DNA from 2 places in the Pseudomonas maumuensis genome. Region 2 is predicted to be linked to the other one. Evidence: predicted binding sites of a transcription regulator. Region 2 holds the regulator's gene; the other holds the start of a gene.
The links. Region 2 encodes FliA, which starts transcription of late flagellar genes. Its sites were predicted from a motif close to CTAAAGTTTNNNNNNNNNNNGCCGNTAA; they were not measured.
Positions count from the first base shown of each region.

Region 1: the regulator FliA is predicted to act here: its motif matches at 4,428-4,455, upstream of KSS90_RS08025 (flagellin N-terminal helical domain-containing protein).

Region 1 is NZ_CP077077.1:1,732,572-1,744,624, forward strand. Features, by position in the region: gene flgK (flagellar hook-associated protein FlgK) at 1-1,434, shown strand, start outside; gene KSS90_RS08015 (flagellar hook-associated protein 3) at 1,447-3,009, shown strand; gene KSS90_RS08020 (ketoacyl-ACP synthase III) at 3,294-4,223, shown strand; gene KSS90_RS08025 (flagellin N-terminal helical domain-containing protein) at 4,536-5,954, shown strand; gene KSS90_RS08030 (flagellar protein FlaG) at 6,030-6,380, shown strand; gene fliD (flagellar filament capping protein FliD) at 6,464-7,852, shown strand; gene fliS (flagellar export chaperone FliS) at 7,980-8,381, shown strand; gene fliT (flagellar protein FliT) at 8,403-8,699, shown strand; gene fleQ (transcriptional regulator FleQ) at 8,865-10,340, shown strand; gene KSS90_RS08055 (sensor histidine kinase) at 10,500-11,717, shown strand; gene KSS90_RS08060 (sigma-54-dependent transcriptional regulator) at 11,714-12,053, shown strand, end outside.
Region 2 is NZ_CP077077.1:4,104,003-4,116,055, forward strand. Features, by position in the region: gene motD (flagellar motor protein MotD) at 1-415, opposite strand, end outside; gene KSS90_RS18295 (flagellar motor protein) at 419-1,159, opposite strand; gene KSS90_RS18300 (protein-glutamate methylesterase/protein-glutamine glutaminase) at 1,159-2,283, opposite strand; gene KSS90_RS18305 (chemotaxis protein CheA) at 2,329-4,536, opposite strand; gene KSS90_RS18310 (protein phosphatase CheZ) at 4,549-5,337, opposite strand; gene KSS90_RS18315 (chemotaxis response regulator CheY) at 5,357-5,731, opposite strand; gene fliA (RNA polymerase sigma factor FliA) at 5,836-6,576, opposite strand; gene fleN (flagellar synthesis regulator FleN) at 6,573-7,406, opposite strand; gene flhF (flagellar biosynthesis GTPase FlhF) at 7,521-8,834, opposite strand; gene flhA (flagellar biosynthesis protein FlhA) at 8,846-10,975, opposite strand; gene asd (aspartate-semialdehyde dehydrogenase) at 11,182-12,053, opposite strand, start outside.

The DNA of each region.
Region 1 (12,053 bases), 2.4 Mb from region 2:
GTTCGTCAGCTCAATGAGCTGGTCGGCGTCACGGTGCAGGAGCGCGACGGCAACTACGACGTGTATCTGGGCAATGGCCAATCGCTGGTCACCGGCAACCGCGCCAATACCCTGACCGCGGTGCCGAGTGCCACGGACAAGAGCCAGTACAGCCTGCAGATCAACTATCCGACCTTCTCCTCGGACGTCACTTCGGTGGTCACCGGTGGGCAGATCGGCGGCCTGCTGCGTTACCGCCAGGATGTGCTCAATCCGTCGATGAACGAGCTGGGTCGTGTAGCCCTGGTGGTGGCTGACAGCATCAACAGCCAGTTGGGTCAGGGCCTGGATGCCAATGGACAGTTCGGCAGCGCGCTGTTTTCCAGCATCAACAGCGCTGCGGCGATCAGCCAGCGCAGCCTGGCTTCCGAGGGGAACAGCGCAGGTTCCGGCAATCTTGATGTGACCATCGCCAACAGTGGCGCGCTGACCACCTACGACTATGAGGTCAAGTTCACCGGCCCCAACCAGTACAGCGTGCGTCGCTCCGACGGCACCGACATGGGCAACTTCGACTTGACCACCACGCCCCCGCCGGTGATCGACGGCTTCACCCTCAAGCTCAATGGTGGCGGTCTTGCCGCTGGTGACAGCTTCAAGGTGATTCCGACGCGCACGGCGGCGGCGTCGATCAATACTACCCTCACGGACGCCAACAAGCTGGCGTTCGCCGGCCCGATCAATGGCATCGTCGGCAGCGGCAATACCGGCAGCGGCACTATCACCCCGCCGAATCTCGGTACCAACCTGAATATCTACGGTGGTGCCGACACCGCGCTGATCCAGGACTCAATCAAGCACTCGATGCCGGTGCGCATGGTGTTCCAGGCGGCCAGCGGTGGCACGCAGGCCTATGAGATTTTCGATGCCAAGGGCAACTCGATCGGTACCGGCACCATCGTGCCCGGTCAGGACAACAAGCTGACCATCAACGTGCCGATGCGTGATGCCACCGGCGCGCCGATCCTCGATGGCAGCGGCAATCCGCGTAAGTTCAGTGTCGAGACCACGGTGGGCGGCAGCCCGGCCGCCAACGACAGTTTCAGCTTTGGCTTCAACGCCGACGGCAAGGCCGACAACCGTAACGCCCAGGCGCTGCTGGGGCTGCAGACCAAATCCACGGTCGGTGTGAACTCCGGTGGCGGTACCAGCTTCACATCGTCCTACGCCTCGCTGGTCGAGCGCGTCGGCGCCAAGGCCAACCAGGCCAAAATCGATACCATTGCGACCACGGCCGTGCTCAATTCGGCCAAGGAAAGTCGCAATGGGGTTTCCGGTGTCAACCTGGACGATGAGGCGGCCAACCTGATCAAGTTCCAGCACTACTACACCGCGTCGTCGCAGATCATCAAGGCGGCGCAGGAAACCTTCAGCATTCTGATCAACGCCCTTTAAGGAGTAGCCATCGTGCGTATTTCCACTGCTCAGTTCTATGAGTCGAGCGCCAGTAGCTACACCAAGAACTTCGCTGACTTGATGAAGAGCAAGACGCAGATCGACACCGGTGTGCGCATCCAGACCGCCGCCGACGATCCGGTCGGCGCTGCACGCCTGTTGCTGCTGCAACAGCAGCAGGCGCTGCTCAAACAGTACGACGGCAACATGACCACGGTGAACAACTCGCTGCTGCAGGAAGAGAGCGTGCTGGCCACCATCAACGAGGCCATGCAGCGCGCCAGCGAGCTGGCCCTGCGTGCTGGTGGCGCTGGTGTGACCGACGCCGATCGGGTTTCCATCAGCAGCGAACTGAAAGAGATCGAGGCCAATATCTTCGGCCTGCTCAACTCGCGCGATGCCAATGGCGACTACATGTTCGGTGGCACCAAGACCTCGTCGCCACCCTATGTGCGTAATGCCGATGGCAGCTACAGCTACCAGGGCGACCAGACCCAGCTGAGCCTGCAGGTCTCCGACACCTTGAGCCTGGCTACCAACGACACGGGTTTCAGTATCTTCGATTCGGCCAAGAACAAGAGCCGTACCGAGTCCAGCCTGGTGGCGCCGCCGGTTGATGACGGCAAGGTCGCGCTTTCGCCGGGGTTGCTGACCTCGAACAACAGCTTCAACAGCAGCTTCACCGCAGGCCAGCCGTACAAGATCACCTTCACCAGCGCCACCCAGTACACGGTGACCGATGCGCTGGGCAACGACATCACCGCCGAGACGCCGACCAATGGCACTTTCGACAGCAAGGCCGAGGGGGGAAACCGCATCGCCTTGCGTGGAGTCGAGTTCGAAATCACGGCATCGCTGAAAGAAGGTGATGACGCCAATGCCGTCTTCGCCGGTCGTGAGTTCAGTGTGCAGGCCCGTCCCGATTCGCTGACCACCGTGCGTGGCGCCGGCAACCCCTCCAGCGCGCAGGTCACCAGCAGTGCCGTGACCGACCAGGCAGCTTACCGCAGCACCTTCCCAAGTAATGGCGCGGTGATCAAGTTTACCGGTGCCAACACTTACGAGTTCTATGCCCAGCCTTTGACTGCCGACAGCAAGCCGGTAGGCAGCGGGACCTTCACCGCGCCGTCGCTGACGGTGGCGGGTGTGACTTACCAGGTGTCTGGCACGCCGCAGGCGGGTGACCAGTTCGCCGTCAACGCGAACAACCATCAGAACCAGAGCGTGCTGGAAACCCTCAGCCAGCTGCGTTCGGCGTTGGATGCGCCACCTGGCACCGCGGGCGACAACATCGCGATCAAAAACGCCGTCGCCTCGGCGGTGGCCAATCTCGCCAGTGCCCGCGAGCAGGTGGATATCACTCGAGGTTCCATCGGTGCGCGCGGCAACTCGATCGATATCCAGCGCCAGGAAAACACCAGCCTGACCACGGCCAACAAGGTTACCCAGGACGCTATCGGTAACACCGATATGGCCGAGGCGTCGATCATGCTGACGCTGCAGCAGGCCATGCTCGAAGCTTCTCAGTTGGCCTTCTCGCGTATCTCGCAGCTGAGCCTGTTCAACAAGCTCTGAGTGCGCGCTCACGAAAAAGCCCCGGCCAGCGCCTCGCTGCCGGGGCTTTTTCGTGTCTGGCCCGCTGCCGCGAGACGAGCTCCGCGATAATTGACTGTGACTAATGAGTCAAATCGTGCATCTTCCTTGTATTCTATGCGGCAGCTGCTGCAGCATTTTGTTACCGGTGCGCAGAAGGGCAGGCCAGATGTCGGCCTGGCCGAGGCCTATGGCCCTCGACCCGGTAGGTGGCGCCCTCAATTCATCGAGTGGCGGTCTTTGGCTGTTTTCATTGGGAAGCCAGAATGATTGGCATCAAAAGCATCGCGAGTTATGTGCCCACCGCTGGCCTGGACAACTACGTCCAGGGTGCGAAGTTCGGCAAGGACGAAGAGTTCATGTTCGGCAAGATCGGCGCCTCTTTCCTGCCGCGCAAGGCCGAGGAGCAGGAGACGTCCGACCTTTGTGTCGAGGCGGCCCGGGCACTGTTCGCCAACAACCCGGAGCTGGATCCGCAGGCGATCGATGTGCTGATCGTGGTCACCCAGAACGGTGACGAAGAGGGCTTGCCGCACACCGCGGCGATCGTCCAGAACAAGCTGGGTCTGTCGACTCGCGTGGCGGCCTTCGATGTGTCGCTGGGCTGCTCCGGTTATGTCTATGGCCTTTACGCCATCAAGGGTTTCATGCAGGCGGCGGGGTTGAAAAACGGCCTGCTGATCACTGCCGACCCGTATTCGAAGATCGTCGATCCGGAAGACCGTAACACCACCATGTTGTTCGGCGATGCCGCCACCGCCACCTGGATGGGCGAAAATGCCGTCTGGCAGTTGGGTGAGGCGCGTTTCGGTACCGACGGCTCGGGTGCCGAGCACCTGAAGGTCAGTGATGGCACCTTCTTCATGAACGGTCGCCAGGTATTCAACTTCGCGCTGGTCAAGGTGCCGGCGCACCTGCATGAATTGCTCGCGGCCAGCGGCCTGCAGTCCTCGGACATCGATGCGTTCTGCATTCACCAGGGCAGTGCGGCGATCGTCGATGCCGTGGCGCGACGCTTCGAGGAGCAGCATCCGGAGAAGTTCGTCAAGGACATGCTCGAGACCGGTAATACCGTGTCCTCCAGCGTGCCGCTGCTGCTGCAGAAGCACATGTTCGATAGCAGCTGGCGGCGTGTGGCCATCAGTGGTTTCGGTGTGGGGTTGTCCTGGGGTTCGGCAATTATCTATCGCGACTGATTCGAGGCGGTCTCGAAAAAAACGCCTGGCGTATTCCGCCAGGCGTTTTTTTATGCGCAAAAGGGTTGGAGTGGTCCCTATGGAAGGGGGCGGGTTTGCCCCGCGATGGCCTGTACAGCAGGCCCCGATCGTCCGTCGCCGAATCGATAAACCCCTGATTTTATGGGGGTGGCTGGGTGATGGCATTTTTTTTTCGAAAATGCCCTCAAGCAACCCACGCAGACGACGATAAACATTACGAAGGTTCTCTAGGCCATACCCGGCGGATGCCAGGGCCGGAAGCCGCAGTACCCATCCAACGAGGATTTCGTCATGGCTTTAACTGTAAACACCAACATTGCTTCGGTTACTACTCAGGTTAACCTGAACAAGGCCAGCACCGCCCAGACCACTTCGATGCAGCGCCTGTCTTCCGGCCTGCGCATCAACAGCGCCAAAGACGACGCTGCCGGCCTGCAGATCGCCAACCGTCTGACCAGCCAGATCAACGGCCTGGGCCAGGCAGTCAAGAACGCCAACGACGGTATCTCGATCGCCCAGACCGCCGAAGGCGCGATGCAGGCTTCGACCGACATCCTGCAGAAAATGCGTACCCTGGCACTGTCCTCGGCCACTGGCTCCCTGAGCGCCGACGACCGTAAGTCGAACAACGACGAATACCAGGCTCTGACTGCCGAACTGAACCGTATCTCCACCACCACCACCTTTGGTGGCCAGAAGCTGCTGGACGGTTCCTACGGCACCAAGGCCATCCAGGTCGGCGCCAACGCCAACGAAACCATCAACCTGACCCTGGAAAACGTTGCTGCCAGCAACATCGGTTCCCAGCAGGTCAAGAGCATGGGCGTTGCTCCAAGCAACACCGGTGTTGCCGGTGGCCTGGTCAACGTAACCGGTAACGGCCAGACCGCTGCGGTCACCATCGCTGCTGGCGCTTCCGCCAAGACCATCGCCAGCCAGCTGAACGGTTCCATTGGTGGCCTGAGCGCTACCGCCAGCACCGAAGCTCAGTTCGTTGTCGGCGCCGGTGCTGCTACCGCTCCTGCTACCTTCGACATGACCGTTGGCGGCCAGACCACCAAGTTCGTCGGCGTCAAAGACACCGCCAACCTGGCTGACCAGCTGAAGTCGAACGCTGCCAAACTGGGCATCAGCGTCAACTACGACGAAGCCAAAGGCACCCTGTCGGTCAAGTCCGACACCGGTGAGAACATCTCGTTCGCCAACTCCACCGCTGCCGGTACCATCACTATTGCAACCAAGGACGGCTCGGGCGCCTACGGTGCTGGCGTCGCTCTGGCTGACGGCCTGATCGCCACTGGCGCTGTGAACCTGGACTCGGCCAAGGGCTACGCTCTGAGCGGCGCTGGTGTTACCGGCCTGTTCGACGCCGGTACCGACGCTTCGTCGGTCAAGACCACCATCGCCAACACCGACGTCACCGACGCCACCAAGGCCCAGAACGCCCTGGCCGTTATCGACAAGGCCATCGGTTCGATCGACAGCGTCCGTTCGGGCCTGGGTGCTACCCAGAACCGTCTGACCACCACCGTCGACAACCTGCAGAACATCCAGAAGAACTCCACCGCTGCCCGTTCCACCGTGCAGGACGTGGACTTCGCTTCGGAAACTGCAGAGCTGACCAAGCAGCAGACCCTGCAGCAGGCTTCGACTGCGATCCTGTCGCAGGCTAACCAGCTGCCTTCCTCGGTCCTGAAACTGCTTCAGTAATTCAGGCGCCTGAGTAAGAGGTGGAAGGGCGCGTTTACGTGCCCTTTCGCTTTTTTGACATGAGGAGTTCGAAGCATGGACATGAGTGTCAAGCTGAACCAGGTGTATCCTCCGGTGCTGCCTCAGGCAGTGGCGACTGCCAAGGACCCGCTGGTGCCTGCCAAGGTGCCGGAAACCGTGGCTGCCGATGACAAGCCGCACACCCGCGAAGACCTGGAGAAGGCGGTTGGCGATATCCGTGATTTCGTCCAATCGAGCCAGCGCAAGCTGGATTTTTCAATCGATGATTCCACCGGCCGGGTAGTGGTCAAGGTGATCGCCACCGAATCCGGTGATGTGATCCGCCAACTCCCGTCGGAAACCGCGCTGAAGCTGGCACAAAGCCTCAGCGAAGCCGGCAGCCTGTTGTTTGACGACAAGGTGTAGGCTGGCATGATTTTTGTTGCTGTCGGTCATTTGAGGCGTGTAGTCGTCAAGGACCCGGCAGCTACCGAACAAGGAGAGCAATGATGGCAGGTTCAACTATCAGCGGTATCGGATCGGGCATCGATACCCAGGCGATTGTGAAGTCCCTGGTGGACGCGCAGAAGGCGCCGAAGCAGGCACAGATCAATACCCAGACACTGAAGGCAACCACCACATTGTCCTCGATCGGCAAGATCCAGGCGGCCCTGGATGCCTTCCGTGGTGCTCTGACCAGCATGACCAACGACAACAGCTTCGGTGGTCTGGCGCTGAAGTCTTCCGACGAGAAAGTCGCCACCATTACCGCAGGTGCGGGTGCGGCCACTGGCTCGTTCAACCTGGTGGTGGAGCAGTTGGCGTCTGCGTCCAAAGTGTCCACCAAGGTGTACGCCGGTGGCGCTAATAGCGTGGTCAATCCCGGTAGCACGGCAACCAAGCTGACCATTACCCAGAATGGCAAGAACCACGACGTGAGTATCCCGCCGGGCGCCACGTTGCAGCAGGTGCGTGAAGCGATCAACAGCCAGTTCGGGACTGCGGGTCTGAGTGCCAACGTACTGACCGACGCCTCGGGTTCGCGCCTGGTGATCACCTCCAACAAGATGGGGGTGGGTTCCGATATCACTCTGTCGGGGAATTCGGGCATCGACACCGGGTACACGGTCGTGGATCCGCCCCAGAATGCCAAGTACAAGCTCGATGGCATCTCCATGGAGTCCAAGAGCAACGATATCAGCGACGCGGTGAGCGGCCTGAATATCAAGCTGGTGGGTGTTTCGCCCAAGGACAAAGATAACAAAGAGTTCCTCAATACCACGCTGTCGCTGACCACCAGCTCCAGCGCGTTGAAGTCGGGTCTGAAAGGTTTCATCGACACCTACAACGCGCTGATCAAGGCGGTCAACGCCGAGACCAAAGTGACGAAGAATGCCGACGGCACCATGACTGCCGCCACGCTCACGGGTGATGCGTCCATGCGTGCATTGATGTCTTCGATCCGTGAAGAAATGAACGCGCTTTCCGGCAACGGCACGATGAAGTCGCTTGCCGCCTTTGGTGTAACCTCGTCCCAGGATGGCGGTACGCTCAGTCTCGACGACAAGAAGTGGGACAAGGCGGCGGCTACCAACGCCGGTGACCTGACCAGCATCTTCAATGGCAAGGATGGCCTGCTGGCGCGTCTGCAGAAGGCCACAGAGCCCTATGCCAAGGCCAGCACCGGCACCCTGGCCGAGCGCTCCAAGGCCTTGTCCGAAAGCCTGACCAAGCTCAAGACCGAGCAGGACACGCTGGATACCCGCATGGAAGCCCTGCGCGTCAGCCTGCAGGACAAGTACAACAACATGGATACCCTGGTCTCCCAGTTGCGCCAGCAGCAGCAGAATGTGCTGGGCACGCTCAATGCGTTGAACAACGCCAAGAGCGACAAATAATCCGTGAGTGTTGCGTGAAGTCCGGGCATGATGCCCGGCTTCATGCATCGGTCGGTAAAGTTTTGCGCCGCCGGCCCGATACAAGGACTATCGAACCTACCGTTTTTGCCCGTCACGAGGTCGCAAGATGAATCCCATGAGAGCCCTTCGTCAGTACCAGAAGGTCAATTCCCATGCCCAGATTTCCGAAGCAACGCCCCATCGTTTGGTGCAGATGCTGATGGAGGGTGGGCTCGATCGCATGGCCCAGGCCAAAGGTGCGCTGGCCCGTGGCGACATCGCCGAGAAAGGTCTGATGCTCGGCAAGGCCATCGACATCATCATCGGGCTTAACGACGGCCTCGACGCGCAGAAGAGCGAAGACCCTGCCTACATCGAGCAGTTGTCCAGTCTCTACGCTTACATGACCAATCGCTTGATGCAGGCCAACATCGACAACGACCCGGCGATCATCGACGAGGTCGCGCAGTTGCTGATCACCGTCAAGACCGGCTGGGATGCAATTGCCGATGCGCAACAGCCCGCCTGAGGCGGGGAAGGGGAGAGCAAGGTGAATAGCGCGCTGCAACGATTCGACGACACCCGTGATGCCCTGCTCCAGGCCTTGGGGGCGCGCGACTGGGAAGCCATTGGCAGGCTCGACGAAACCTGCCGCGCCTGCATCGACGACATGCTCAGTGCCCCGGCATTGGACGAGGCGCTGGTCAGGGAGCGGTTGGAAGGGCTGTTGCAGGTCTATGGCGAGCTGGTCAGCGTCACTACCGGTGAGCGGCAGGCCATCGCCGATGAAATGACCCAGATCAACCAAGCAAAGAATGCGTCGAAGGTTTACCATTTATTCAGTTAAGATGCACCGAACTGAGTAAGAGGCGCCATAAATTTGACTGCTTCGGTCTTTTTGACTTTACTAGTGGCTGTTTTCGATATTCAGACGTCCGAACACTGACCATTCAGTCGGAATGATGTCGTGCATGCCTTCGGGCGCCGATATGACTAGGGAAGTTGCTATTGCATGTGGCGTGAAACCAAGATTCTCCTGATCGATGACGACAGCGAACGCCGCCGCGATCTGGCGGTGGTCCTGAATTTTCTCGGCGAAGAAAACCTTTCTTGCTCCAGCCAGGACTGGCAGCAGGTGGTCGAAGGTTTGTCTTCCAGTCGTGAAGTGCTGTGTGTCCTGATCGGGACCGTAAATGCCCCAGCCAGTGTGCTGGGGCTCCTTAAGACAGTGGTCGGATGGGATGAGTTCCTTCCGGTTCTGCTTCTGGGTGAAATTTCTTCCGCGGACTTCCCCGACGACCTGCGTCGTCGCGTGCTCTCCAATCTCGAGATGCCGCCGAGCTACAGCCAGTTGCTCGACTCCCTGCACCGTGCCCAGGTCTACCGCGAAATGTATGACCAGGCTCGCGAGCGCGGTCGCCAGCGCGAGCCCAATCTGTTCCGCAGCCTGGTGGGTACTAGCCGTGCCATCCAGCATGTGCGGCAGATGATGCAGCAGGTGGCCGACACCGACGCCAGCGTGCTGATCCTTGGTGAGTCCGGTACCGGCAAGGAGGTGGTTGCGCGTAACCTGCACTACCACTCCAAGCGCCGCGAAGCGCCGTTCGTGCCGGTCAACTGCGGTGCGATCCCGGCGGAGCTGCTCGAGAGCGAGCTGTTCGGTCACGAGAAGGGGGCCTTCACCGGCGCGATCACCAGTCGTGCTGGGCGTTTCGAGCTGGCCAACGGCGGTACCCTGTTCCTCGACGAGATCGGCGACATGCCGCTGCCGATGCAGGTCAAGCTATTGCGCGTGCTGCAGGAGCGTACTTTCGAGCGGGTCGGTAGCAACAAGACCCAAAGCATCGATGTGCGCATCATTGCCGCGACGCACAAGAACCTGGAGACCATGATCGAGGACGGGACTTTCCGTGAGGATTTGTATTACCGGCTGAACGTGTTCCCTATCGAGATGGCGCCATTGCGTGAGCGGGTGGAAGACATCCCGCTGTTGATGAACGAACTGATCTCGCGCATGGAGCATGAAAAGCGCGGTTCGATTCGCTTCAACTCCGCCTCGATCATGTCGCTGTGCCGCCATGGCTGGCCGGGCAACGTCCGCGAACTGGCCAACCTGGTGGAGCGCATGGCGATCATGCATCCCTATGGGGTGATCGGCGTAGCAGAGCTGCCGAAGAAGTTCCGCTACGTGGACGACGAAGACGAGCAGTTGGTCGACAGCCTGCGCAGCGATCTCGAGGAGCGCGTGGCGATCAACGGACATGCGCCGAGCTTCGCCAACCATGCCATGTTGCCGCCTGAGGGGTTGGACCTGAAGGATTACCTCGGCAGTCTCGAGCAAGGGCTGATCCAGCAGGCGCTGGACGATGCCAATGGTATCGTCGCCCGTGCCGCCGAGCGGTTGCGTATCCGGCGTACCACCTTGGTCGAGAAGATGCGCAAGTACGGCATGAGCCGCCAGGGCGGCGAGGAACAGGCGGACGACTGATTTCGCCCGGCAAGTCGAAGTGGCCGGGGTGGGTAACCGCTCCGGCCATTGAGTTCGATCAACAAGCCCGCTTGCCATTATCCCCATCTCCGGCACGGCTATTGCTACACCGCTGGCAACATACCGTTTTTATGACGGTCAGCCACGCGAGAGAGCACGATGCCCCAGGCCGCCCACCGTTCCCCAGCCCACGATTCGCGCGGGCACACCCCGCTCGAGCAGGAAAGCCGGCAGGGTCTTGAGCAGGCGTTTGCCCTGTTCGATCAGGTCTCCAGTCAGCTGAGTCAGTCCTACAACATGCTCGAGGCCCGCGTCAGCGAGCTCAAGGGCGAGCTGGCGGTGGTCAGTGCGCAGCGCATGGCCGAGCTGGATGAGAAGGAGCGCCTGGCCAACCGTCTGCAGAACCTGCTGGACCTGCTGCCGGGCGGTGTCATCGTGATCGATGCCGAGGGCTTCGTGCGCGAAGCCAATCCAGCGGCCTGCGAATTGCTCGGTGAGCCGTTGGTGGGCGTGCTGTGGCGCCAGGTGATCGCCCGCAGCTTCGCCCCGCGGGAGGATGACGGTCACGAGGTATCGCTGCGCGACGGGCGTCGCCTGTCCATCGCCACGCGCTCCCTCGACGCCGAGCCCGGCCAGTTGGTGTTGCTCAATGACCTGACCGAAACCCGTCGTATGCAGGACCAGTTGGCGCGGCACGAGCGTCTGTCGTCCTTGGGGCGCATGGTCGCGTCCCTGGCCCATCAGATCCGCACGCCGCTGTCGGCAGCGATGCTGTATGCCAGTCATCTGGCCGACCCTGAGCAGGTGTTGGCGGACGAGACCCGCCAGCGCTTCGCCGGCAACCTCAAGGAGCGCCTGCACGAACTCGAGCATCAAGTGCGCGACATGCTGGTGTTTGCCCGTGGCGAGTTGCCGCTCAATGATCGGATCAGTCCGAAAGCGCTGTTCCAGGCGTTGCAGCAGGCGGCCCATGTGCATGTCCAGGGGCATGCGGTGCGCTGGCAGTGCGACAGTCACCTGGGCGAGTTGCTGTGCAACCGCGATACATTGGTCGGCGCGCTGCTCAACCTGATTGAAAATGCCCTGCAGGCCAGCAGCGAGCCGGCGAGGCTGAAGGTTCACCTGTCGCGTCGCGAAGATAGCCTGCGGGTGTGCGTCAGTGACGCTGGCAGCGGCATCGACCCAGGAGTGCTGGCGCGCTTGGGTGAACCCTTCCTGACCACCAAGGCCACTGGCACCGGCCTGGGCCTGGCGGTGGTTCAGGCCGTGGTGCGGGCGCATCGCGGTACGCTGAGCCTGCGCTCGAAGGTTGGGCGTGGCACCTGTGTCAGCGTCGTGTTGCCATTGATCGATGGACGGCTGGAGGCCATTCAATGAGCGTCAAGGTTCTGCTGGTGGAGGATGATCGGATCCTGCGCCAGGCGTTGGCCGATACCCTGGAGCTTGGCGGGTTCTGCCATCGCGCCGTCGGCAGCGCGGAAGATGCTCTGCTGGCAGTGGCCGAAGAGTCCTTCGGCCTGGTGGTCAGTGACGTGAACATGCCGGGCATGGATGGGCATCAACTGCTGGCGCAGTTGCGCCGCCATCATCCGCACCTTCCGGTGTTGCTGATGACGGCTCACGCGGCTGTGGAGCGGGCCGTCGAGGCCATGCGCCAAGGCGCCGCCGATTACCTGGTGAAGCCTTTCGAGCCCAAGGCCCTGATCAGCCTGG
Region 2 (12,053 bases):
GCAGCGAGGAGTTGAGCTCGATCTCCACCCACAGTTCGTTGCCGCGCACGGTCATCTGGTCGGACTTGATCAGGTCACCGAAAGCGTCACGCACATCGTCGGTGATGGTCTTGAGCGGATCGGCGCTGGTCTGGGCCAGGCCGGCGTCGGTCTGCTCGCTATCCTTGATCAACGGCTCGGCCGGCTTGACGCTCAACGGCCGCTCATCGCCGATGGGGATCGGTTTCATGCTGCGCTCGGGGTCGTTGAACACCCCGATCAGCGCCTGGGATATCTGCTTGTACTTGCCCTCGTTGATCGACGAGATCGAGTACATGACCACGAAGAAAGCGAACAGCAGGGTAATGAAGTCGGCATACGAGACCAGCCAACGCTCGTGGTTCTCGTGCTCTTCGATCTTGCGACGGCGGGCCATGGCTTACTCCATGAAGCCTTGCAGCTTCAGCTCGATCGAGCGTGGGTTCTCGCCTTCGGCGATCGACAGCAGGCCTTCGAGCAGCATCTCGCGGTAACGCGATTGGCGCAGGGTGATGGCCTTCAGCTTGTTGGCGACCGGCAGCAGGATCAGGTTGGCACTGGCCACGCCATAGATGGTGGCGACGAACGCCACGGCGATGCCGTTGCCCAGCTGCGACGGGTCGGCCAGGTTGCCCATCACATGGATCAGGCCCATGACCGCGCCGATGATACCGATGGTCGGCGCGTAGCCGCCCATGCTCTCGAATACCTTGGCGGCCTGGATGTCACGGGACTCCTGGGTCAGGAAGTCGACTTCGAGGATGCTGCGAATGGCTTCCGGCTCGGCGCCGTCGACCAGCAGTTGCAGGCCTTTGCGCGCATAGGGATCTGGCTCGGAGTCAGCCACGCCTTCCAGGCCCAGCAGACCCTCCTTGCGCGCCGTCAGGCTCCAGTTCACCACCCGGTCGATGCCCCCGGCCAGATCGACCCGTGGCGGGAAGAAGATCCAGCGGACGATCTGCAAGGCACGCTTGAACGATGACAACGGCGACTGCAGCAATGCCGCCGCCAGGGTACCGCCCAGCACGATCAGCGCCGCCGGGCCGTTGATCAGCGCACCGACGTGGCCGCCCTCCATGAAATTACCGCCGACGATGGCGACAAAGGCGAGGATCAGGCCGATCAGGCTCAACACATCCATCAGACGCAAGCCTCGACCAGGTGCTTGCCGATCTCGTCCAGGCTGTAGACGGCGTCGGCGAGGTTGGCCTTGACGATGGCCATGGGCATGCCATAGATCACGCAGCTGGCTTCATCCTGCGCCCACACGGTGCTGCCACCCTGCTTGAGCAGGCGCGCGCCTTCGCGGCCATCGGCGCCCATGCCGGTGAGAACCACCGAGAGCACCTTGTCGCCGTAGGATTTTGCGGCGGAGCCGAAGGTGATATCCACGCAAGGCTTGTAGTTCAAACGTTCGTCGCCCGGCAGGATCTTCACCGTGCCACGGCCGTCGACCATCATCTGCTTGCCACCCGGAGCCAGCAGGGCCAGGCCAGGGCGCAACACGTCACCGTCCTCGGCCTCCTTGACGCTGATCTTGCACAATTTGTCCAAGCGTTCGGCAAAGGCCTTGGTGAAGGCAGCCGGCATGTGCTGGATCAGCACGATCGGCGCCGGGAAACCGGCGGGCAGCTGGGTCAGCACCCGCTGCAGCGCCACCGGGCCACCCGTGGAGGTGCCGATGGCGACCAGTTTGTATGGCTTGCGCTTGGGTGCCGGCGAATGCGCGGCAGCCGGTGCCGCGGCACGGGCCGGGGCGGCAGTGCGCGCAGGCGCGGTGCCAGCGAAGCTGCTGGCTGGGGCGTGGCTGCTGGCCGGCGTCGGCGCTGCTGCCGGTGCCGGGCTGGAATAGGCACTGAAGCGGCGATTGCTGCGCGAGATGGTGTGGACCTTCTCGCACAGCATCTGCTTGACCTTTTCCGGGTTGCGCGAGATGTCTTCGAAATTCTTCGGCAGGTAGTCGACCGCACCGGCATCCAGGGCATCGAGGGTGACGCGGGCGCCTTCGTGGGTCAACGAGGAGAACATCAATACCGGCGTCGGGCAGCGCTGCATGATGTGGCGCACTGCGGTGATGCCGTCCATCATGGGCATTTCATAGTCCATGGTGATGACATCGGGTTTGAGCGCCAGCGCCTGGTCGATCGCTTCCTTGCCGTTGGTCGCGGTACCCACGACCTGGATCGTCGGGTCCGCAGAGAGAATTTCCGAGACGCGGCGGCGGAAGAAACCGGAATCATCCACCACCAGGACCTTGACTGCCATAAACACTCCGTTAGGCGGCGCACCCGCCTGGGCGCGCCACCGAAATCAAATACGCCGGGCGGCGTAACGCTTGAGCATGCTCGGGACGTCGAGGATCAGCGCGATACGGCCGTCACCGGTGATGGTCGCGCCGGACATGCCCGGGGTGCCCTGCAGCATCTTGCCCAGCGGCTTGATCACCACCTCTTCCTGGCCGACCAACTGATCGACGACGAAACCGATGCGCTGGGTGCCAACCGAGAGGATCACCACGTGACCTTCGTGCTGCTCCTCGTGCTCCTGGTCCTGGACCAGCCAACGCTTGAGGTAGAACAGCGGTAGCGCCTTGTCGCGCACGATCACCACTTCCTGGCCGTCGACCACGTTGGTGCGCGACAGGTCGAGGTGGAAGATCTCGTTGACGTTGACCAGCGGGAAGGCGAAGGCCTGGTTGCCCAGCATCACCATCAGCGTCGGCATGATCGCCAGGGTCAGCGGCACCTTGATGACGATCTTCGAACCCTGGCCTTTGGCCGAGAAGATGTTGATCGAGCCGTTGAGCTGGGAAATCTTGGTCTTCACCACGTCCATGCCGACGCCGCGGCCGGATACGTCGGAAATCTCGGTCTTGGTCGAGAAGCCCGGGGCGAAGATCAGGTTGTAGCAGTCCGACTCGCTCAGGCGATCGGCCGCATCCTTGTCCATCAGGCCCTTTTCCACGGCCTTGGCGCGCAGGATGCTCGGGTCCATGCCCTTGCCGTCGTCGGAGATCGACAGCAGGATGTGGTCGCCCTCCTGCTCGGCGGACAGCACCACCCGGCCCATGCGCGACTTGCCAGAAGCCTCGCGCTCGTCGGGCATTTCGACGCCATGGTCGACGGCGTTGCGCACCAAGTGCACCAACGGGTCGGCCAGGGCCTCGACCAGGTTCTTGTCGAGGTCGGTCTCTTCGCCGACCAGTTCCAGGTTGATCTCTTTCTTCAACTGGCGGGCCAGGTCGCGAACCAGGCGCGGGAAGCGGCCGAAGACTTTCTTGATCGGCTGCATGCGGGTCTTCATGACCGCGGTCTGCAGGTCGGCGGTGACCACATCGAGGTTGGACACGGCCTTGGACATCGCCTCGTCGCCGCTGTTGAGCCCCAGGCGCACCAGGCGGTTACGCACCAGCACCAGTTCGCCGACCATATTCATGATCTCGTCCAGACGCGCGGTGTCGACCCGTACGGTGGTCTCCGCCTCGCTGGCGCCGTGCTTTTCGGCAGCCGGCGCCGGCGCGCGGGCCGGGGCAGCAGGCTTGGCAGCGGCTGGCGCAGGTGCCGGCGCAGGCTTGGCAACCGGCTTGGCTTCGGCCTTGGCCGCGACCGGGGCGGCTGCGACGGCGGCGGCAGGCGCCGCGGCAACAGCTGCTTCGCCAGAAAACTTGCCCTTGCCGTGCAACTGGTCGAGCAACGCCTCGAATTCGTGTTCGGTAATGCTCTCGTCAGCCGCCGCGGGTGCGGCGCTGGCTACAGGCGCAGCGACGCCAGGCAATGCGTCGACGGCGAAGGTGCCTTTGCCATGCAACTGATCGAGCAGCGACTCGAACTCGTCGTCGGTGATCTCGTCGCTGGCCGGGGCCGCAGGCACACTGGCAGCGGCATCGGGCGAAAACTGGCCCTTGCCGTGCAGTTGGTCGAGCAACGACTCGAATTCGGCGTCGGTAATCTCGTCACCGCCAGCGCTGAGCTGTTCACCCTGCAGCTGCTCATGAACCTGAGCTTCGGCCTTGACCGCATCGAGCGAATCGAGCAGTTGCTCGAACTCGGTGTCGGTGATGTCGGGCTCGGCGGCCGGGGCCTCGTCGACCGAGGCGACCTCTTCCACCGGGGCAGCCACTTCGGCACCACCGGGTTCGGCCAGACGCGACAGCGCAGCCAGCAGTTCCGGCGTGGCCGGCGTGATGTCGGTGCGCTCACGCACCTGACCGAACATGCTGTTGACCGTGTCGAGTGCTTCGAGCACCACGTCCATCAGCTCCGCGTCGACCCGGCGCTCACCCTTGCGCAGAATGTCGAACACGTTCTCGGCAATGTGGCAGCACTCCACCAACTCGTTGAGCTGAAGGAAGCCGGCGCCCCCTTTTACAGTGTGGAAACCGCGGAAAATCGCATTGAGCAGGTCCGCATCATCGGGTCGGCTTTCCAGCTCGACCAATTGCTCGGACAGTTGCTCGAGGATTTCGCCGGCTTCTACCAGGAAATCCTGGAGGATTTCTTCATCGGCGCCGAAGCTCATTAAACGTGCTCCTTAAAAACCCAGGCTGGACAACAGATCGTCGACATCGTCCTGGCTGGACACGACGTCTTCACGCTTATCGGCATGAATCTGCGGACCTTCACCCCGAGTCGGATGTTTTTCTTGATCTTTTTCAGCGCGCAGCTGCTGGTGGTCATGTTCGATACCGGCAAAACGGTCGACCTGGCTTGCCATCAGCACGAGCTTGAGCAGATTGCTTTCGACTTCGGTAACCAAGGTGGTCACCCGCTTGATCACCTGGCCGGTGAGATCCTGATAATCCTGGGCCAGGACGATATCGTTGATATGGCCCGCGACCTTCTGATTACCCTCGGCGCTATGCGTCAGGAAACTGTCCACGCGCTTGACCAGCTCACGGAATTCCGGCGCCGCCACCTCGCGGCGCATGAAACGCTGCCAGTCGGCGGAAAGGTTCTGGGCCTCGCTGGCAAGGTCGTTGAGCACCGGGGTGCATGCCTCCGCCAGGTCCATGGTGCGGTTGGCCGCACCTTCGGTGAGGCGAACCACGTAGGAGAGGCGCTCGGCGGCATCGGTAATCTGCGACACTTCCTCGGCCTGCGGCATGGCCGGGTCGATCTGGAAGTTGACGATCGCACTGTGCAGCTCGCGGGTGAGCTTGCCGACTTCCTGGTACAGCCCGCGGTCGCGGGTCTGGTTCAGTTGGTGGATCAGCTGCACCGCCTCACCGAAGCGGCCGCGCTCGAGGCTCTCGACCAGCTCCTGGGCATGCTTCTTCAGGGTTGATTCGAACTCACCCAAAGAGTTGTTGGTTGACTCCATTGCGCCCCCCAGACGTGACTCAGCCGTTGACGCGTTCGAAGATCTTTTCGATCTTTTCTTTCAGCGCCAGAGCAGTGAAAGGCTTGACCACATAGCCGTTGACGCCGGCCTGGGCCGCTTCGATGATCTGCTCACGCTTGGCTTCTGCGGTGACCATCAACACCGGCAGGTGCTTGAGACGCTCGTCGGCGCGAACGGCGCGCAGCAGGTCGATACCGGTCATGCCCGGCATGTTCCAGTCGGTTACCAGGAAGTCAAAAGGCTCGCTGTTGAGCATCGGCAGTGCCGTGTTGCCGTCATCAGCTTCCTTGACGTTGGTGAACCCCAGGTCACGCAACAGGTTCTTGATGATCCGCCGCATCGTCGAAAAGTCGTCAACGATGAGGATTTTCATGTCTTTGTTCAATTAGACCTCCAAGCAGTCTTTAACGCGCTCGGCGCCGAGCGCGCGCTCAATCAATTCGGCACTACAAAAAAACGACTGCACTGAACCTGGGTTCAACGTGCCCGCCACTCCCCAAGGCGGCTACGCAAACGCGCGGCGCACTGGCTGTGCAACTGGCTGACACGGGATTCGCTGACCCCCAGCACCTCACCGATTTCCTTGAGGTTCAACTCTTCGTCGTAGTACAGCGCCAGGACCAGGCGTTCGCGCTCCGGCAGGTTGGCGATCGCATCGGCCAGCGCAGCCTGGAAGCGCTCGTCTTCCAGATCACGCGCCGGCTCCAACTGGCCGCTGGCTCCGTCCTCGTGCAGCCCTTCATGCTCGCCGTCCTGCAAAAGGTCGTCGAAACTGAACAGGCGGCTGCCCAAGGTGTCATTCAGAATCCCGTAGTAATCATCGAGACTCAATTGGAGTTCGGCAGCAACCTCGTGATCTTTAGCGTCACGGCCCGTCTTTGCTTCGACACAGCGGATCGCGTCACTGACCATGCGCGTGTTGCGATGCACCGAGCGTGGTGCCCAATCACCCTTGCGCACCTCGTCGAGCATGGCGCCGCGGATGCGGATACCGGCGTAGGTCTCGAAACTGGCACCCTTGCTGGCATCGTATTTATTGGCCACTTCCAGCAGGCCGATCATCCCGGCCTGGATCAGATCCTCGACCTGGACATTGGCCGGCAGGCGCGCCAGCAGGTGGTAGGCGATACGCTTGACCAACGGCGCGTAGCGCTCGATCAGCTCGTACTGCGCGTCCTTGGCGGCCTTGCTGTACATCTTGAAACCGCTCGCGTTCATAGCACCGGCCCTGCACTGGTGGGTTGCACCAGGCGCTCGACAAAGAATTCCAGATGCCCACGCGGGTTGGCAGGCAGCGGCCAGCTATCGACCTTCTGCGCGATGGCCTTGAACGCCAGCGCACACTTGGACCGAGGGAAGGCCTCATAGACCGCCCGCTGCTTCTGCACGGCCTTGCGCACGCATTCGTCGTAAGGCACGGCACCGACATATTGTAGGGCGACGTCGAGGAAGCGGTCCGTGACCTTGGTCAACTTGGCGAAAAGGTTGCGGCCTTCCTGCGGGCTCTGGGCCATGTTGGCCAGCACACGGAATCGATTCATCCCGTAATCACGGTTGAGCAGCTTGATCAGCGCATAGGCGTCGGTGATCGAGGTCGGCTCGTCGCACACCACCAGCAACACTTCCTGGGCGGCGCGAACAAAGCTGACCACCGAGTCACCGATACCCGCAGCCGTGTCGATCACCAGCACATCGAGATTGTCGCCGATATCGCTGAAGGCCTGAATCAGGCCGGCGTGCTGCGCGGGCGCCAGATGCACCATGCTTTGCGTGCCGGAGGCCGCCGGGACGATGCGCACACCGCCAGGCCCCTGCAACAGTACGTCACGCAACTCGCAGCGGCCTTCGATCACGTCGGCGAGGGTGCGCTTGGGCGTGAGCCCCAGCAGAACGTCGACATTGGCCAGGCCCAGGTCGGCGTCCAGCAACATCACCCGGCGGCCGAGCTCGGCCAGCGCCAGGGACAGGTTCACTGAAACGTTAGTCTTGCCGACGCCACCTTTGCCACCGGTCACGGCGATCACCTGTACGGGATGCATGCTACCCATGTCTGTTCTTTACCTTGTCTCGCTTGGACCCAGGCCACATGAGGGGCTGAACATTCAAGGCCACGGTCCGGCCGGGCAACCCCATGATGTAGGTACTTTGCACAGTATTCACCCTCAACCCGCGCGCTTGCCAGGGCTGTGGTACAGATCAGCGAACATGTCGGCCATGGCCTCGTCGCTGGGCTCTTCCTGCAATTGCACACTGACAGCGCGGCTTACCAACTGGTGCTTGCGCGGTAGCTGCAGGTCGTCGGGAATGCGCGGCCCATCGGTCAGATAGGCCACCGGCAACTCATGACTGATAGCCAGGCTCAGCACTTCACCGAGACAGGCCGTTTCGTCGAGTTTGGTCAGGATGCAACCGGCCAGCCCACAGCGTTTGTAGCTGTGGTAGGCGGCGGTGAGCACCTGCTTCTGGCTGGTGGTCGCCAGCACCAGGTAATTCTTCGCGGCGATGCCGCGCCCGGCCAGGGTCTCGAGCTGCATGCGCAGCGCCGGGTCGCTGGCCTGCAGGCCGGCGGTGTCGATCAGCACCACACGCTTGCGCAGCAGCGGCTCCAGGGCCTGGGCCAGCGACTCGCCCGGGTCGACATAGGTGACCGGCACGTTGAGGATACGCCCCAGCGTCTTGAGCTGCTCCTGGGCACCGATGCGGAAGCTGTCCATGCTCACCAGCGCCAGGTTGTTCGCGCCGTACTTGAGCACGTAGCGCGCGGCCAGCTTGGCCAGCGTGGTGGTCTTGCCCATGCCGGCCGGGCCGACCATGGCGATCACCCCGCCCTCTTCGATCGGTTCGATCTCGGGCACGTCGATCATCCGCGCCAGGTGCGCCAGGACCATGCGCCAGGCATGACGTGGTTCTTCGATGCCGGCGGTGAGGTCGAGCAGCTCGCGGGCCAAGCCACCGGAAAGGCCAAGGCGCTGCAGCCGGCGCCAGAGGTTGGCCTGCTGCGGCTTGCTGCCTTGCAGCTGGCTCCAGGCGAGCGAACCGAGCTGGACTTCCAGCAACTCGCGCAAGCCGGTCAACTCAAAACGCATGGCATCGAACAGGCGTGGATCAACAGGTGCCGACGCAGGCGCGACAACCGGCGCGGGCTCATCGACATGCGGCTCGATCAACGGCTCCGAGGCGGTCAGCGGTTGCCCGGCGAACAATTGCCGGTTACCGCCTTCGCTGGCTTCGCCACGCCCGCTCAGCTCGGCCTGGGCGTTGACGATGCGCGACTGCGTCTTGCGCAGCTCGTCTTCGAGCTCAGCGTTGGGCACGCGCGGGGCCAGGGCGGACAGCTTGTAGTCCAGCGCAGCCGTCAGCTCGACACCGCCGGCGATGCGCCGGTTGCCGATGATGGCGGCGTCGGAGCCGAGCTCATCACGGACCAGCTTCATGGCCTGACGCATATCGGCGGCAAAAAAACGCTTAACTTGCATAACCCACTACCTCAGCCGTTGGGGCCCACGGTGGCAACGATGGTGACTTGCTTGTTGTCAGGTATTTCCTGATACGCCAAAACATGCAAATTCGGTACAGCCAGGCGGCCGAAGCGCGACAGCATGGCACGGATCGGGCCGGCAACCAGAAGTATGGCCGGCTGGCCCTGCATTTCCTGGCGCTGGGCTGCCTCGATCAACGAACGCTGAAGCTTTTCGGCCATGCTCGGCTCAAGAAGAACACCATCTTCCTGACCTTGCCCGGCCCTTTGCAGACTATTGAGCAAGATTTGTTCCAACCTTGGCTCAAGGGTGATCACAGGCAGCTCCGACTCAACGCCGACAATGCTTTGCACGATGGCGCGGGACAATCCGACGCGCACCAGCGCCACCAGCGCGGCGGTATCTTGACTCTTCGCCGCATTGTTGGCGATGGCTTCGGCAATACTGCGAATGTCGCGCACCGGCACCTGTTCGGCGAGCAATGCCTGTAGAACTTTAAGCAGACCCGACAAGGAAATGACACCCGGCACCACCTCTTCGGCCAGTTTCGGCGAAACCTTGGCCAGCACCTGCAGCAATTGCACCACCTCCTCGTGCCCGATCAGCTCGTGGCAGTGCTTCTGCAGTATCTGGTTCAGGTGGGTGGCGACCACGGTACTGGCGTCCACCACCGTATAGCCCAGCGATTGCGCCTGGGCGCGCTGGCCGACATCGATCCATACCGCCTCCAGGCCAAACGCCGGGTCTCGCGAGGCAATGCCGTTGAGCGTGCCGAACACCTGGCCGGGGTTGATCGCCAGCTCCCGGTCGGGGTAGATCTCGGCTTCGGCCAGGATCACGCCCATCAGCGTCAGGCGATAGGCGCTGGGCTGCAGGTCAAGGTTGTCGCGAATATGCACGGTGGGCATGAGGAAGCCCAGGTCTTGGGAAAGCTTTTTGCGCACGCCCTTGATCCGCGCCAGCAACTGCCCACCCTGGTTGCGGTCGACCAGCGGAATCAGCCGGTAGCCGACTTCCAGGCCGATCATGTCGATGGGAGTGACGTCGTCCCAGCCCAGCTCCTTGGTTTCCATGGCGCGCTGCGGTGACGGCAGCAGGTCCTGCTGACGCTGCACCTCCTGCAAGGCGACGACCTTGGCCTTCTGCTGTTTCTTCCAGACCAGATAGGCGCCGCCACCGGCGAGGGCGCCGAGGCTGAGGAAGGCGACATGAGGCATGCCCGGCACCAACCCCATGACGATCATCAGACCGGCAGAGACGGCCAGGGCCTTGGGCGAATCGAACATCTGCCGATTGATCAGCTTGCCCATGTCCTCGGAGCCCGAGGCGCGGGTAACCATGATCGCAGCGGCGGTGGACAGCAACAGCGATGGCAACTGCGCCACCAAACCGTCACCGATGGTCAACAGGGCATAGACCTTGCCGGCATCGGCGAAGGTCATGTTGTGCTGCAGCATACCGATGAGCATGCCGCCGATGAGGTTGATGAACAGAATCAGCAAACCGGCAATGGCGTCGCCGCGCACGAACTTGCTGGCACCGTCCATGGAACCGTAGAACTCGGCCTCCTGGGCGACCTCGGCACGGCGGGCCTTGGCCTGGACCTGGTCGATCAGGCCGGCGTTGAGGTCGGCATCGATGGCCATCTGCTTGCCGGGCATGGCGTCGAGGGTGAAGCGTGCGCTCACCTCGGAAATGCGCCCGGCGCCCTTGGTAACCACCACGAAGTTGATGATCATGAGGATGGCGAACACTACCGCACCGACGACGTAGTTGCCGCCGATCACCACTTCACCGAAGGCCTGGATCACCTTGCCCGCAGCGCCGTGGCCTTCCTGGCCGTGAAGCATGACCACGCGGGTGGAAGCGACGTTGAGCGCCAGGCGCAGCAAGGTCGCCACCAGCAGAATGGTCGGGAAGGCAGCGAAATCCAGCGGACGCAAGGCATACACGCAGACCAGCAGGACCACGATCGACAGGGCGATGTTGAAGGTGAAGAACACGTCGAGCAGGAACGGCGGGATCGGCAACATCATCATTGCCAGCATCACCAGCAGGAGCAGCGGCACACCGAGATTGCCCCGACCGAGACCGGCCAGGTTGTTACGGGCACTGCTGATTAACTGAGTGCGATCCACCGCGATTCCTCTTCAAGCAAAACTTTGACGCCTGCGTGGCGACTGGCGCTGCCTTTGCAAGAAGCTTTCCAACTTTTCTGAGAACAGGCATTTTTGAGGGGCTCGGATTCCGCATACCCCAAAAAACAACAAACCTGGCGCGAACAAAAAACCCGCATCACTCTCGCGATGCGGGTTCTTGGACAGCCCGGCTCAACCCAGACCTATCACCGCTCCAGCAGAATCCGCAGCATACGCCGCAACGGCTCGGCAGCCCCCCACAGCAGCTGGTCACCGACGGTGAAGGCACCCAGGTACTGCGATCCCATGTTCAACTTGCGCAGCCGCCCAACCGGTACGTTCAGGGTTCCGGTGACCTGTGTCGGGCTCAGCTCCTGCATGCTGATCTCACGCTGGTTCGGCACCAGCTTCACCCAAGGGTTGTGCTGGCTGATCATGCCTTCGATATCCGCCAGTGGCACGTCCTTGTTCAACTTGATGGTCAGCGCCTGGCTGTGGCAGCGCATGGCGCCGATACGCACGCAGATGCCGTCGACCGGGATCGGGCTCTTGAAGCGACCGAGGATCTTGTTGGTCTCGGCCTGGGCTTTCCACTCTTCGCGGCTCTGGCCGTTCGGCAGTTCCTTGTCGATCCACGGGATCAGGCTGCCGGCCAGCGGCACGCCGAAGTTGTCGGTCGGGAAGCCTTCGCCACGCATGGCCTCGGCCACCTTGCGGTCGATGTCGAGGATGGCGCTGGCCGGGTTGGCCAGATCGTCGGCGACCGCCGCGTGAATACCGCCCATCTGCTTGATCAGCTCACGCATGTTCTGCGCGCCGGCACCCGACGCCGCCTGGTAGGTCATGGCGCTCATCCACTCGACCAGACCGGCTTCGAACAGGCCGCCCAGGCCCATCAGCATCAGACTGACAGTGCAGTTGCCGCCGATGTAGTTCTTGGTGCCCGCATCCAGCTGCTGGTCGATGACCTTGCGGTTGACCGGGTCGAGGATGATCACCGCGTCGTCCTGCATGCGCAGGGACGAGGCGGCGTCGATCCAGTAGCCCTGCCAGCCGGCTTCGCGCAGCTTGGGGAACA